2 regions of the Streptomyces cinnamoneus genome follow, and region 1 is predicted to be linked to the other one. Evidence: riboswitches for the same ligand, from Rfam matches in the RefSeq annotation. Region 1 holds a riboswitch; the other holds the start of a gene.

Region 1 (7,303 bases):
CCGCAGGCCGTACTTCTCGCCGGTGTCCTTGTCCGCCCGCACCGGCGCCGCCGCGGGGATCGCCAGCATCTGCAGGAAGTCGCCGTTGGGCTTGGGGAGGTGGAAGACGACGGTCTTGTCGTCCGGCGTCTCGATCGCCTTCAGGCCCAGCTTGTCCGGGCTCTCGTCCCGGTAGGGGCCCTTGTAGGTCTGGTCGGGGTCGAGCGTCTTCATCAGCCACAGCGGGCCGCCGGAGATCTTGTCCTGGGCCCAGGTGCGCTCGATGCCGTACTTGACGTCCCGGCTGGTGACCGGCTTTCCGTCCTCCCAGGTCACACCGTCGCGCAGGGTGAAGGTGTAGGTCTTCTTGTCGGCGGACACCTGGCCGGTGTCCGTGGCCAGGTCCGGTACGACCGCGACGCTCTCCTCGCCGGGAGCCGGCTTGGGGGTGACGAGCGTCCGGGTGAAGTAGCGCGCGAAGTCCCAGCCGAAGCCGTAGTAGCCGCGCTGCGGGTCCCAGCTGTCGGCGTCCTGGGTGGCGATGAACTTCAGCTCGCCGCCCTTCTTGTCGGAGGCGTTGGCCACCTTGTTGACGGCGGCGTTGAAGCCGGGGGCCTTGCCGTCGCCCTTGCCGTCCTTGCTCCCTCCGCCGCCGCAGGCGGTGGTGGAGACCAGGGCCGCGACCACGAGGGCCGCCCCCGCGGCCAGTCTGCGCCTCGAAGTTCGTTGGGTAGTCAAGATGTCGCGACCTCCGTGATGAGCCGCCGCCCCGGCCGGGCCGGCGGGCTTTCGGAACGGGCCTCCTGACGGATCGACAGGGGCGGGGTGAACAAAGTGCAGCAAAAGGTGCGTTCGACCGGTAGGAGCGTCCAGGGTGTGACGGATGCGATGTGGCGGATGGGGTCGGTGGGGGCGCGCCGGGAGCGTCAGCGGGCGCCCTTGGGGTCCAGCGCGTCCCGTACGCCGTCGCCGAAGAGGTTGAAGGCCAGCACGGTGACGAAGATGGCGAGACCTGGGATGATCATGAAGAGCGGGTCGTTCTCGTAGGTCGCCACGGCCTTGGAGAGCATCTGCCCCCAGGACGAGGTCGGCGGCTTCACGCCGGCGCCCAGGAAGCTCAGCGCCGCCTCGGTGAGCACGTTGGTCGGGATCATCAGCGTGGCGTAGACGGTGATCGGCGCGACCAGGTTCGGCAGCAGCTCCCGGAAGAGGATGTAGAACCGGCCCGCGCCCAGGCTGCGCGCCGCCTCCACGTACTCGCGCTCTCTGAGCGAGAGCGTCTGGCCCCGCACGATGCGCCCCACGTACGGCCAGCCGAAGAAGCCGATGACCGCGATCAGCACGGCCATGCGTACGCCCGAACCGCTGAGGCCCCACAGCGAGTTGGGCACCACCGAGATCAGCGCGAGGATGAACAGCAGCTGGGGGAAGGCGAGCAGCAGGTCCATCACCCGGCTGACGACCGCGTCGATCCAGCCGCCGAAGTAGCCGGCGACGATGCCGACCGCCGTGCCGATCACCACGGCGACGACGGCCGAGAGGAAGGCCACGAGCAGCGAGACCCGGGCCCCGTAGACGACGCGGCTGAAGACGTCACGCCCGTTGACCGGCTCGACTCCGAAGAGGAAGTCCGAGTTGATGCCGCCCCAGGAGCCCTTCGGGGTGCCGAAGAGGGCGTCGATCTGGTCCTCGTGGTAATCGTTCGGCGGATGACCCAGCAGTCCCACGATCACCGGTGCGAACACCGCGACCAGGACCAGCAGCAGGACGACGACCCCGCCGCCGAGGGCCACCTTGTCGCGCCTCAGCCGGACCCAGGCGATGCGCCAGGGGGAGCGGCCCTCGATGGCCTTCGCCGGGACGCCGGCGGCGACGTCGACCGCCGCGGTCTCGGCCGCGCCCGTATCGTGCAGTGGTGCCGTCATCGTCTGGTGGACCCCTCTCGGCCGGCGGGGACCGGCCCAACGCCCGCCGCCACGAGAAGGCGGCCGGTTCACATCACTGGTGCGCTTGGTGCGTGGAGTGGTGCGTCGTGCGTGGTGCGGGAAGTGCACACGGAGCGGGTGTTGCGGATTGTGCAGGCGGGGCATTCGTACACGTGGAGCAGGGATGTCGTACACGTGGAGCTGGCCGTACACAGGACCGAGAGTCCTTGTGGGCGGGAGTCTTCATCGCCTCCGCGATCACCCGCCAGACCCCACCGGCAATGTATGCGCAACCGTGATGTACGGAGAGGGATTCCGTTATACGGACAGTCGCGATCCGTGAACGGACCGGTGGCCGGTGGGAAGGTATGCCCGGCTCAGTACGCCCCGGCCTGCCAGCCCTGCTGGGGCGGATAGCCGTAGCCCCCGGTCGGCGCGGGCGCGGAGCCGCCGTAGGCGTCGCGGTCGAAGAACGGACGCGCGTTGGCCCGCATCCACATCGCCACGGGGTCGTACTCGTCGGCCATCGAGACCGTGGACACCGGCAGCCCCTCCGGCACCACACCGACCGACTGCTGCATCATCAGCCGCACGGCTTCCACGGCCGCCGGGGAGGTGTCGTACAGGTCGAGCCCGACCGCCAGGTAGGGGCTGCCCAGCGTGGGCTGCACCCAGGCCCGGCGCAACGACCGGACCACGGACGTGCGGTGGGCGTTCTGCCCGAGGAGGGCGTAGAACTGCGGAATGTCCACGGCCGGTTCGCTCAGGCGCAGCGGCCCGGCGGGCAGCCGGTCCAGGCCGGCGGTGATGCGGCGCAGGTCGAGCCAGGGGATGCCGACGCCGCCGCCGGGCGCGTGCGGGTTGAGCCACAGGCCCCAGCGGTCCGGGTAGAGCGAGGCGGCGACGGAACGACCGGAAACCACCTCGTGGGCGCGGTTCCAGCCGCTGGCGGCCAGCTCCTGGGCGGAGGTCACACAGGGGGCGTAGCCCAGCCCGTCGACCTCCATGTTCCCGTACTGGGCATCGGGGGAGCCCGCCTGACCGTGCCACAGCAGCATCCAGACCCGGCCCTCGGCCAGGGCGCGCAGCAGCGCCTCGTAGCTGTCGTACCGGCCGGGCGCCACTTGGCGCAGCACTTGCTCCAGGCCGCTCTCCGCGCCCGCGCTCACCTGGGTCCGCCTTTTCTCTCGGCCGTCTCGACGTCGTCCGCACCGGGGCGGGCCCGCTCACCCCGTACGGTCATCCAACCAGCTTACGAGCCCGCGGCGGCGGGCACCGGGGCAGTCACAGGTCACGGTCGTAGAACGGCCGCACCCGGTCGCGGATCCAGTCACCGACGGGGTCCTGCGCGACGTCGAGGAAGACCAGTTGGACGGGCCAGGGCACGGGCACCGCGCCCAGCGCCCGGCCGACGGCCTCCACGGCGGCGGTCCGGGCGGCCGGATCGGGCAGGTCCAGCTCCACGCCGACGAACAGCGCCGGATCGGCGCCCTCCACGCTGGCGAGCGCGCGGCGCCCGGTGCGGACGCCGGGCAGGGCCGCGAACTCCAGGCCGGCGGCGGCCAGGAAGGCGGTCGGCTCCTGCTGCCAGTCCGGCTCGAAGAGCCGCACCCGGCCGCCCGTCGCGTCCCCGTCCAGGGCCGTGCGGCCGGCGCGGCACAGCTCGGCCACAGCGGGCGGCGGCAGCGGCACGGCGACCGTTCCGTCCGGGTTGACCGCGATGCCCACCTGCGGGGGCAGGCCGCGGGCGAACTCGACGGCGGGGGCGACGGCGAAGGGCATCCGGTCGCCCACGACGCGCAGGAACTCCGCCTCGGAGCTGAACACCGGTACGTACGCGGCGCCGTCCAGCTCGACGGTGGGCAGGTCGAGGTCAGGGCTGTCGGGGCCGCCGCCGGCCGGCAGCGGGATCCACAGGCTGCTGCGGCCGAGGACCTCGACGATGCGGGCTCCGGCGCCGGGGACGCCCAGGGAGGCCGCGAGCACGCCTTCGAGTTCGTTGGCGGGCCACGTGGACGGAAGGGTGGGGGCCGCCACGTCCGTGGCCTGGGGTGCGCCGTAGTGCCCTGGGTGCTCGGGGATGCTCATCTCGTCCAACCGCCGTCTCGTCAAAGCCGCACCCGCACCTTAACGGCTGCGCACGCGCGTTGTCGGGGGTGGGCCCCGTCGGATCCCTCCCGCGGACCCGCCGCCCGGCGGCGGACCGGGGAGCCGGGCCTACCCGAAGGCGATCACCCGCACCGCCCGCGCCGAGGCGCGGTCGAGCAGGGCGGCCGAGCTGACCCCCGGCGGGACACGCCCGGCCGTCACCCGTCCGACGAGCGCGCCCATCGCCCGGCGGTGGCGCGCGAAGACCCGCGGCGGGACGGTCCGGCCGCGCGCCGCCTGCCCGGCGAGCGCCGTGCCCGCGTCCACCGCGAGGAGCAGGACGTGCACCGCGGCGCCCCGGCGCCGCGCGTCGCGCACGAGCCAGCGGCGGACCCAGCCGCGCTGCCCGCAGTCGTGGACGACGACGCTGGCGCCCGAGCGCAGCGCCCGGCGCAGGGCCGCGAAGTGGACGAGGCGGACCAGCGGGCGGTAGAGGCCGTACGGCAGCCACGGGGGCGTGCGGCGCTCGAAGCGGTCGCGGGAGTCCTGGGAGTCGACGCACACGATCGGGGTGCCCCGGCCGTCCAGGGCGGCCACCGCCCGGCGGATCAGCGTGGACTTGCCGCTGCCGGGCAGGCCCGAGACGACCAGCAGGTCGCCGAGGGCGTACCGCAGCTCCACCGGCGCCGCCCGCTCGCCCCGGAGGTCGATCACGCGCCCGGGTGCCGCGGGCCCGGCCGGGCCCCGCCATGGGTCCGCCGCCTGCCCCTCCACGTCTGTAGGCACCGTACCCACCTGATCGCCTCACTCCCCCGTCCGTCCACTGCCCCTTACCCACGAGACGTAAAGGAAAGGTAATCCAATTGATGGGGCGGTGGGCGGTCCGTCGCACGCCCGTACGTGCAATGATGTCCGCGCCAACGGCATTGGCACCGCACGACCAACTGCATACCGGCCGCTCGAATCCGCGCGGGAGAGTCCCGGCGCCGTCGTGCGCAGGGCGCCGAAGGAGCAAGTTCCTCCCTTGAATCTCTCAGGCCCCGTACCGCGCGGGTGAGGCAGATCTGAAAAGCGGACCGCCGTGCGGTCCCACCCAAGGTGCAAGCCGGGCCCTCGTCACCGTCGAGGACTCCCGGTGAACCTCTCAGGTTCCGATGACAGATGGGGAGGCCGCCTGTCCAGGTAGTCCTCCGCGACTCATTGCCCGGGAGCCTGACCATGACCGAAGCCCCCCGCCGTACCGCCCTCGACGCCACGCACCGCGCGCTGGGCGCCACCATGACCGACTTCGCGGGCTGGGACATGCCCCTGCGCTACGGCAGCGAGCGCGACGAACACCTCGCGGTGCGCACCCGCGCGGGCCTGTTCGACCTGTCCCACATGGGCGAGATCACCCTGACGGGCCCCGGGGCCGGCCGGGCGCTCGACCACGCCCTCGTGGGCGACCTGTCCGCGCTGGCCGTCGGCCGCGCCCGCTACACCATGATCTGCGAGGCCGGCGGCGGCATCCTGGACGACCTGATCGTCTACCGCCTCGGCGAGCAGGAGTACATGGTCGTGGCCAACGCCTCCAACGCCCAGGTGGTGCTGGACGCGCTCACCGAGCGCGCGGCGGGCTTCGACGCGGTGGTCCGGGACGACCGCGAGAACTACGCGCTGATCGCCGTGCAGGGCCCGGCCTCCCCCGGCATCCTGAAGTCCGTCACGGACGCCGACCTGGACGGCCTGAAGTACTACGCGGGCCTGCCGGGCACCGTCGCCGGCGTGTCCGCGCTGATCGCCCGCACCGGCTACACCGGCGAGGACGGCTTCGAGCTCTTTGTCGCGCCCTCGGACGCGGAGAAGCTGTGGCAGGCGCTGACCGAGGCGGGCGCCGACGCCGGTCTCGTCCCCTGCGGGCTCTCCTGCCGCGACACGCTGCGCCTGGAGGCGGGCATGCCGCTGTACGGGCACGAGCTGACCACGGCCACCACGCCGTTCGACGCGGGTCTGGGCCGGGTCGTGAAGTTCGACAAGGCGGGCGACTTCGTCGGCCGCGAGGCACTGACGGCCGCGGCCGAGCGGGCCGCGAGCGCCCCGCCGCGCAAGCTCGTCGGGCTGATCGCGGCCGGCCGCCGGGTGCCGCGCGCCGGCTACCCCGTGGTGACCGCCGACGGAACGGTCGTGGGCGAGGTCACCTCCGGCGCCCCCTCCCCCACACTCGGTAAGCCGATCGCGATCGCCTACGTCGACGCGGCGCACGCCACGGCGGGGACGGAAGGGGTATGCGTGGACATCCGCGGCACCCACGAGCCGTACGAGGTCGTCGCGCTGCCCTTCTACAAGCGGGAACGCTGATCCACCGACAGGATCACTGAGTCCCCCTCATCCCACCTGTCAAGACCCGTTGCACAAGCACCCTCGCGCGTACAGGAGAATCTAGCCATGAGCAACCCCCAGCAGCTGCGCTACACCAAGGAGCACGAGTGGCTGTCGGCCACCGACGAGAACGGTGTGGCGACGGTCGGCATCACCGAGTTCGCGGCGAACGCGCTCGGTGACGTCGTCTACGCCCAGCTCCCGGCCGTCGGTGACACGGTCACCGCGGGCGAGACCTGTGGCGAGCTGGAGTCCACCAAGTCGGTCAGCGACCTGTACGCCCCGGTGACCGGCGAGGTCGTCGAGGCCAACCAGGACGTCGTGGACGACCCGGCGCTGGTGAACACCGCCCCCTTCGAGGGCGGCTGGCTGTTCAAGGTGAAGATCACGGACGAGCCGGCGGAGCTGCTGACCGCCGACGAGTACACCGCCTTCGCCGGCTGACCCCGCCCGCTTCCCTCCCGTCAGGAAGTCCAGGAAGAACTCATGTCGCTTCTGAACAGCTCCCTCCATGAGCTCGACCCCGACGTCGCCGCCGCCGTCGACGCCGAACTCCACCGCCAGCAGTCCACCCTCGAGATGATCGCGTCGGAGAACTTCGCTCCGGTCGCCGTCATGGAGGCCCAGGGCTCGGTCCTCACCAACAAGTACGCCGAGGGCTACCCGGGCCGCCGCTACTACGGCGGCTGCGAGCACGTCGACGTCGTCGAGCAGATCGCGATCGACCGCATCAAGGCGCTCTTCGGCGCCGAGGCCGCGAACGTCCAGCCGCACTCCGGCGCGCAGGCCAACGCCGCCGCCATGTTCGCCCTGCTCAACCCGGGCGACACCATCCTGGGCCTGAACCTCGCGCACGGCGGGCACCTGACCCACGGCATGAAGATCAACTTCTCGGGCAAGCTCTACAACGTGGTCGCCTACCACGTCGACGAGCAGACCAACCGGGTGGACAT
Region 2 (7,303 bases), 3.9 Mb from region 1:
GCCACAACCCCGCGGACGAGCTGGCACGCCGCCGCAACCGGGCGGTCTGAGGAACCCGCCCCGCCGCCGCTGGACGCGCGGCGGGGCGCTCCCACCGGCCACGGCGCCGTCCCCCCGGGGCGACGCCGTTGTCAGTGGCATGCGGCAGCATCTGACGTGTGAGAGGTGCGCCGACGATCCTGCATCTGGACATGGACGCTTTCTACGCTTCGGCGGAGCAGGCGGCCAAGCCCAGCCTGCGCGGAAAGCCCGTGGTGGTCGGCGGGATCGGCCCGCGCGGCGTGGTCGCGACCGCGTCGTACGAGGCGCGCGTCTTCGGCGTCCACTCGGCCATGGCCACGGCCCAGGCCCGCCGGCTGTGTCCCAACGCGGCTTACCTCACCCCGCGGTTCAGCCTCTACCGGCAGGTGAGCGACGCCGTCATGGGGCTGCTGGGCGAGCTGTCCCCGCTGGTCGAGCCGCTGAGCCTCGACGAGGCGTTCGTGGACCTCGAAGCCGGGGGCGTGGAGCCGTCGACGGAGGCCGCGCGGGCGGTGGGGGAGCGGCTGCGGCGCGACATCCGCACGGCCACCGGACTCACCGGATCCGTGGGACTGGCCGGATCCAAGATGCTCGCGAAGATCGCCTCCGAGCAGGCCAAGCCCGACGGGCTCGTGGTCATCGAGCCGGGCACCGAGCTGGAGGTCCTCGGCCCGATGCCCGCGCGGGCCATCCCGGGAGTCGGCCCCGCGACCGCTGAAACGTTGCGGCGGGCCGGCATCCTCACCGTCGCCGACACGGCGGAGGCGGGGGAGGACGAGCTGGTCCGACTGCTCGGCAGGGCCCACGGCGCCGGCCTCTACGCCCTGGCCACCGGGCGGGACGACCGTCCCGTCGTCGCCGAGCGCGACGCCAAGTCCGTGTCCGTGGAGGACACCTTCGAGGAGGACCTCACCGACCGGCTGCGGGTGCAGCTGGAACTCGCCCGCCTCGCCGACCGGTGCGTGCGGCGGCTGCGCGAGGCCGGCCGTTCCGGGCGCACGGTCGTCATCAAGGTGCGGCGCTACGACTTCTCGACGCTGACCCGCTCGGAGACGCTGCGCGGCCCGACCGACGACCCCACGGTGGTGCGCGAGGCCGCCGCCCGGCTGCTCGACGGGGTGGACACCACGGCGGGCGTGCGGCTGCTGGGCGTCGGCGTCTCGGGGCTCGCCGACTACACCCAGGAGGACCTGTTCGCCCAGGCCGCGAGCGAGGCGACACAGGCGGCGGAGGCCGCCGGGCCGAAGGAGAGCGAAGAGCCGGCCGAGGGGACCGACACGGCCCCGCGGCCGCGGCGCTGGCTGCCGGGCCTGGACGTGCGGCACGCCGAGCACGGCACGGGGTGGGTCCAGGGCAGCGGCGTCGGCAGGGTCACCGTCCGCTTCGAACAGCCCTGGTCGCCGCCGGGGCGGGTGCGGACCTTCGCCGTCGACGACCCGGCGCTGGAGCCGGGCGAGCCGCTTCCGCTGGTGCGGCCGCCCGCCGGGCCCGGGCGGGAGCGGTCCGGGGAGGCTCAGCCCGGGGAGCCCGGGGAGCCCGGGCCCGCGCCGGAGCCGGCCCCGGGAGCGGACCCCGTGCCCTCGCCGGAGGGCTCGCCGTCCCCGGATCCGGTGGACCCCGGCAGACGAAGACCGTAGTGGTGGTAGAGCTGGAGCTCCTGCGCCGGTGAGAGGTGGCGGCCCACCCCGAAGCCCGGCGCCTCCTTGATCAGCGCCCGTTCGTAGGGGACGCGCAGACCCTCGTCCTCGACCCGGCTCGGCTCCAGCGGGACGAAGGCGTCCCGGCCGAAGAAGCCCGTGCGCACGGCCGCCCACTCCGGCTCCCCGGTCGCGTCGTCGAGGTACACCTCGTCCACCGTGCCGATCTTGGCGCCGTCCCGGTCGAAGGCCTTGCGCCCGATCAGGCTCCGGGGATCGATGTCGGTCTGCACGGTTCCTCCTTTGCGTCGCACACGTCGCGCCTGCCCGGCCCGGCACCGGGGACACACCCGCCGCGAAGCCCCGGCGGCACCCCGGGGGCCCTCATGACAACCACGAAAAGGCACAAAGCAGGAACCGGCCACTCGGGAGATCCGCCCGGAAAGCCGCGCTGGTAGGCTGGCGATTGGCCGCAGACCCCGTGCGGGAGAGTCCTCCTCGAAGCCCCCGCAGGGCGGCGTGGAGGCGCCGAAGGAGCAAATCCTCCCCGGAATCTCTCAGGCACCCGGTACCGCACGGACGAGGTCACTCTGGAAAGCAGGACGGGCCCCGGTCAGGCACCACGCCGAGCGCTCCTCCTCACCGACGGTGAAAGCCGGGTCAGACGCATGGCCCGGTGAAGCTCTCAGGTTGAGATGACAGAGGGGGAGGCCGTCCGGGTACCCGCGCCGTGGTACCCCTCGCAGGTCGTAACGACCAGGAGGCCTCCGCAGATGACAGCCCACCGCAGCTCCCTCTCCGACCTGGAGCGTGGCACGCCCTTCGAGGACCGCCACATAGGACCCGATGGCGAAGCCAGGGCCAAGATGCTCGCCCAGGTCGGCTTCGGCTCGCTCGACGACCTCACCGCCGCCGCCGTGCCGGACGTCATCAAGAGCGCCGAGGCGCTCCAGCTGCCCGACGCCCGCACCGAGGCCGAGGTCCTCGCCGAGCTGCGCGCCCTCGCGGACCGCAACCAGGTCCTCACCCCCATGATCGGGCTCGGCTACCACGGCACGTTCACCCCGCCGGTCATCCTGCGCAACGTCATGGAGAACCCCGCCTGGTACACGGCCTACACGCCGTACCAGCCCGAGATCTCCCAGGGCCGCCTCGAGGCGCTCCTCAACTTCCAGACCGTCGTCGCCGACCTGACCGGGCTGCCCACCTCGGGCGCCTCGCTGCTCGACGAGGGCACCGCCGCGGCCGAGGCCATGGCGCTGTCCCGACGCGTCGGCAAGGTCAAGGACGGGGTCTTCCTCGTCGACGCCGACGCCCTGCCGCAGACCGTCGCCGTCATCGAGACGCGCGCCGAGCCCACCGGCGTCGAGGTCGTCGTCGCCGACCTCTCCGCGGGCATCCCCGACGAGGTCGCGGACCGCGGCGTCTTCGGCGTGCTGCTCCAGTACCCCGGCGCCTCCGGGGCCGTGCGCGACCTGCGCCCGGTCATCGAGCGTGCGCACGAGCTGGGGGCGGTCGTCACCGTCGCCGCCGACCTCCTCGCGCTGACGCTGCTCACCCCGCCCGGCGAGCTGGGCGCGGACATCGCGGTCGGCACCACCCAGCGCTTCGGCGTGCCCATGGGCTTCGGCGGCCCCCACGCCGGCTACATGGCCGTGCGCGAGAAGTTCGCCCGCAGCCTGCCCGGCCGTCTGGTCGGCGTCTCCGTCGACGCCGACGGCGACAAGGCCTACCGCCTGGCCCTGCAGACCCGCGAGCAGCACATCCGCCGCGAGAAGGCCACCAGCAACATCTGTACGGCCCAGGTGCTGCTCGCCGTCATGGCCGGCATGTACGCCGTCTACCACGGCCCCGACGGTCTGGCCGGGATCGCGCGCCGCACCCACCGTTACGCCACCCTGCTCGCCGAGGGCCTGCGCGCGGGCGGTGTCGAGATCGTGCACGACGCCTACTTCGACACCGTCACCGCACGCGTGCCCGGCCGGGCCGCCGAGGTCGTCGCGGCCGCCCGCGAGGACGGCGTCAACCTGCGCCTGACCGACGCCGACCACGTCGGCATCTCCTGCGACGAGACCACCACCCGCGCCCACCTGGCGTCGGTCTGGTCGGCGTTCGGCGTCGAGGCCGACGTCGAGGCGCTCGACGCGTCGGCGGCCGATGCGCTGCCCGAGGGCCTGCTGCGCAGCGACGACTACCTCACCCACCCGGTCTTCCACCAGCACCGCTCCGAGACCGCGATGCTGCGGTACCTCCGGCGCCTCGCCGACCGCGACTACGCCCTCGACCGGGGCATGATCCCGCTCGGCTCCTGCACGATGAAGCTGAACGCCACCACCGAGATGGAGCCGGTCACCTGGCCCGAGTTCGGGGCCCTGCACCCGTTCGCGCCGGCCGACCAGGCCGAGGGCTATCTGACGCTCATCACCGAGCTCGCGGAGCGGCTCGCGGAGGTCACCGGCTACGACGAGGTGTCCTTGCAGCCCAACGCCGGTTCGCAGGGCGAGCTGGCCGGCCTGCTGGCCGTCCGTGCCTACCACCGCGCCAACGGCGACGAGCAGCGCACCGTCTGCCTCATCCCCTCGTCGGCCCACGGCACCAACGCGGCCAGCGCGGTCATGGCCGGCATGAAGGTCGTCGTGGTGAAGACGGCCGACGACGGCGAGGTCGACGTCGAGGACCTGCGCGCCAAGATCGAGCAGTACCGCGACGAGCTGTCCGTGCTGATGATCACCTACCCGTCGACGCACGGCGTCTTCGAGGAGCACGTCGCCGACATCTGCGCGGCGGTGCACGAGGCGGGCGGCCAGGTCTACGTGGACGGCGCCAACCTCAACGCGCTGGTCGGCGTGGCCAGGCCCGGCAAGTTCGGCGGCGACGTCTCGCACCTGAACCTGCACAAGACCTTCTGCATCCCGCACGGCGGCGGCGGCCCCGGCGTCGGTCCGGTCGCCGTCCGCGCGCACCTCGCCCCGTACCTGCCCAACCACCCGCTCCAGCCCGGCGCGGGCCCGGCGACGGGCGTGGGCCCGATCTCGGCCGCGCCCTGGGGCTCCGCGGGCATCCTGCCGATCTCCTGGGCGTACGTCCGGCTGATGGGCGGCGAGGGGCTCAAGCGGGCCACCCAGGTCGCGGTGCTCGGCGCCAACTACATCGCCAAGCGCCTGGAGCCGCACTACCCGGTGCTCTACACCGGCCCCAACGGGCTGGTGGCGCACGAGTGCATCGTGGACCTGCGGCCGCTGACCAAGGCGACCGGGGTGAGCGTGGACGACGTCGCCAAGCGGCTCATCGACTACGGGTTCCACGCGCCCACCATGTCGTTCCCCGTCGCCGGCACGCTGATGATCGAGCCGACCGAGAGCGAGGACCTCGCGGAGCTGGATCGTTTCTGCGAGGCCATGATCGCCATTCGCGCCGAGATCGAGAAGGTCGGCTCGGGCGAGTGGGACAAGGACGACAACCCGCTGCGCAACGCCCCGCACACCGCGGCCTCGGTCGCCGGTGCGTGGGAGCACCCCTACACCCGTGAAGAGGCCGTCTTCCCGGCCGGGGTGTCGGCGGCCGACAAGTACTGGCCGCCGGTGCGCCGTGTCGACGGCGCCTTCGGTGACCGCAACCTCGTCTGCTCCTGCCCGCCGCTGGAGGAGTACGAGGGCTGATCCCTCACACGGGACGGGGCCGGTGCGGCGTTCTCGCCGGGCCGGCCCCTCTACGTTCGGTGATGTGTCATGTGCGGGCGCGGTGGGTAGAGGCTGCGCTAGGCAGCCGTCACCACGTGGTCGGTGCCGAGCGCCCGGTGCGGGGCGATGATCTGCCCGTCCGGCAGCAGCTCACCGGTGTCCTCGAAGCAGAGGACGCCGTTGCACAGCAGGCTCCACCCCTGCTCCGGGTAGGTGGCCACCAGATGGGCGGCCTCCCGGTCGGCGGATTCGGCTGACGGGCACATGGGCTGGTGCTGGCACATGGAAGGGATCTTTCGCTCTGATGCGGTCGCTGTCCTGCGGCTCGATGCGGTGGTCATGCCGCCCCCCGTTGTGAGTGTCTTCCGTCCCAGTGTTGCCCCACGGACGTCATTCCGCAGGCATTTCCTGGTGACGCTCCTCACAGGAGGATGACGCGTCACCCGTGCGGGCGGTTGCTTCCAACGAGCCGGTCTCTTCGGGTGGTTGGGCATGGCCTGAGCGGGCTAGCCCGGGGGAGTGAGGGTGGACAGCCGAGCGCCCCGCGGCTCCCGGTCCGGGGAGGGCGGGGCGCTGTGGCGTCCGGCTTCGTCAGGCCGACGCCTTGAGCGGCGGTGCGGGGGCGAGCCGGAGGGTGAGCACGGGCAGCAGGTCGGTGACGCGGTGCGGGCGGTGCGCGGCGATCCCCGGCGGTGCGGGGGCGAGCGGCACCAGCAGGTCGCCGGGGGCGAACAGCTCCGACGAGGCGCCGGCCGTGATGTCCGCGTGCAGCCAGAGGGTGAGCATGTACAGCTCGGGGACGGACAACAGGCGTGGCTGGTAAGGGGTGGTCAGCGCCTCGGCCTGACGCAGGGCCAGCTCCGTGGAGACCAGGTACGGCCCCTCGAAGAAGTGGGAGAACGCCCAGCCGTCCGGGGTCGGCACCGCCTCCCCGGCGGCCACCGCACGCTCGCCTCCCTTGATGAGGAAGCGCCAGCCGGCGAGGCGGGTGCGGGGCGTGCCGCCGCGGGGCGTCACGCGCTCCAGGACGTGGACGGGCAACGGGAGTTCGGGGCTGAGGGGGCCCTGGGCGGACTTCAGCGACGGGGTGCGGGCCTCACGGACGGCGGTGGGGGAACCGAGGGCCGTGCGGACGCAGCGGAGGGCAGGCGCGGGGGCAGGGGGAACATGCAGGGGCATGGCGGGTCGCCTCTCGCTTCGGAGACACGTTGAGCTGGGGCAGTGCGGACGACGCTGTCGCGTGCGGGGTCAGAGGGGGGCCGGACCGACTCCAGGACGCCTACTCTCTGCCTCATTCCGGAGTTTATACGACAGGTGTTCACGCAATGTTTCGGCTAGCTGTCGCGGGTATTTCCGGCAAGGGGAAATCAGGGCCCGTTCCCCGGGTGATTTCGGATATTTTGCGACCTGCTCGCGCGTCCGACCTCGGAGTCTGGTCCGGAACCGGTAGGCCGAATCTCGTCGGTGTTTATCACCAGCGCATTGAGCCGCACCCGGGGGTCACCGCTATGCCGACGGAATGTGCCGGAGTGCTCGGGGTAGAGCCTACCGGGTACGCGGTCGGCGCGAGGCGTTATGGATCGCGTCGCCTGGGCATCATCGACCGTGACCGAGGCGCCGGCGCCACGGGCGGACCGGCATGAGGAGGGGCGCTTGAATGGGTGAGAAGGTCGTGGCCCGGGGGTTCGACCTCGCCGACCGGCAGCGCCACCGGGACAAGCTCCGGCAGTGCCTGGAAGGGCTGGCGAGGCTGCTGGCGGAGAAGCGGTTCGACCGGCCGCGGAACCTCATGGGGCTGGAGATCGAGCTGAATCTGGCGGGCTCCGACGGCATGCCGAGCATGGCGAATGCGGAGGTGCTGAAGCGCATTGCCAGCGGGGATTTCCAGACCGAACTCGGGCAGTTCAACCTGGAAGTGAACATTGTCCCCCACCGCTTGTCGGGAAGGGTTCTCGACCAGCTGGC

What was found. A riboswitch is a leader RNA that binds a small molecule or an ion and turns the genes downstream of it on or off. The one in region 1 is predicted to bind glycine.
Region 2: it holds a riboswitch for glycine, as region 1 does, so the genes downstream of both, gcvP (aminomethyl-transferring glycine dehydrogenase) here and gcvT (glycine cleavage system aminomethyltransferase GcvT) in region 1, are expected to answer to the same signal.

The regions. Positions count from the first base shown of each region.
Region 1 covers NZ_PKFQ01000001.1:4,930,887-4,938,189, reverse strand. Annotated here, with positions in the region: gene CYQ11_RS22225 (ABC transporter substrate-binding protein) at 1-717, opposite strand, end outside; gene CYQ11_RS22220 (ABC transporter permease) at 906-1,904, opposite strand; gene CYQ11_RS22215 (enhanced serine sensitivity protein SseB C-terminal domain-containing protein) at 2,282-3,073, opposite strand; gene CYQ11_RS22210 (enhanced serine sensitivity protein SseB) at 3,189-3,992, opposite strand; gene CYQ11_RS22205 (AAA family ATPase) at 4,122-4,778, opposite strand; glycine riboswitch at 4,953-5,050, shown strand; gene gcvT (glycine cleavage system aminomethyltransferase GcvT) at 5,211-6,329, shown strand; gene gcvH (glycine cleavage system protein GcvH) at 6,417-6,794, shown strand; gene glyA (serine hydroxymethyltransferase) at 6,837-7,303, shown strand, end outside.
Region 2 covers NZ_PKFQ01000001.1:1,080,558-1,087,860, reverse strand. Annotated here, with positions in the region: gene CYQ11_RS04235 (MerR family transcriptional regulator) at 1-50, shown strand, start outside; gene CYQ11_RS04230 (DNA polymerase IV) at 159-1,658, shown strand; partial or broken gene CYQ11_RS30160 (PRC-barrel domain-containing protein) at 1,640-1,951, opposite strand; glycine riboswitch at 2,133-2,242, shown strand; gene gcvP (aminomethyl-transferring glycine dehydrogenase) at 2,432-5,317, shown strand; gene CYQ11_RS04215 (DUF5999 family protein) at 5,416-5,622, opposite strand; gene CYQ11_RS04210 (hypothetical protein) at 5,930-6,517, opposite strand; gene CYQ11_RS04205 (glutamate-cysteine ligase family protein) at 6,996-7,303, shown strand, end outside.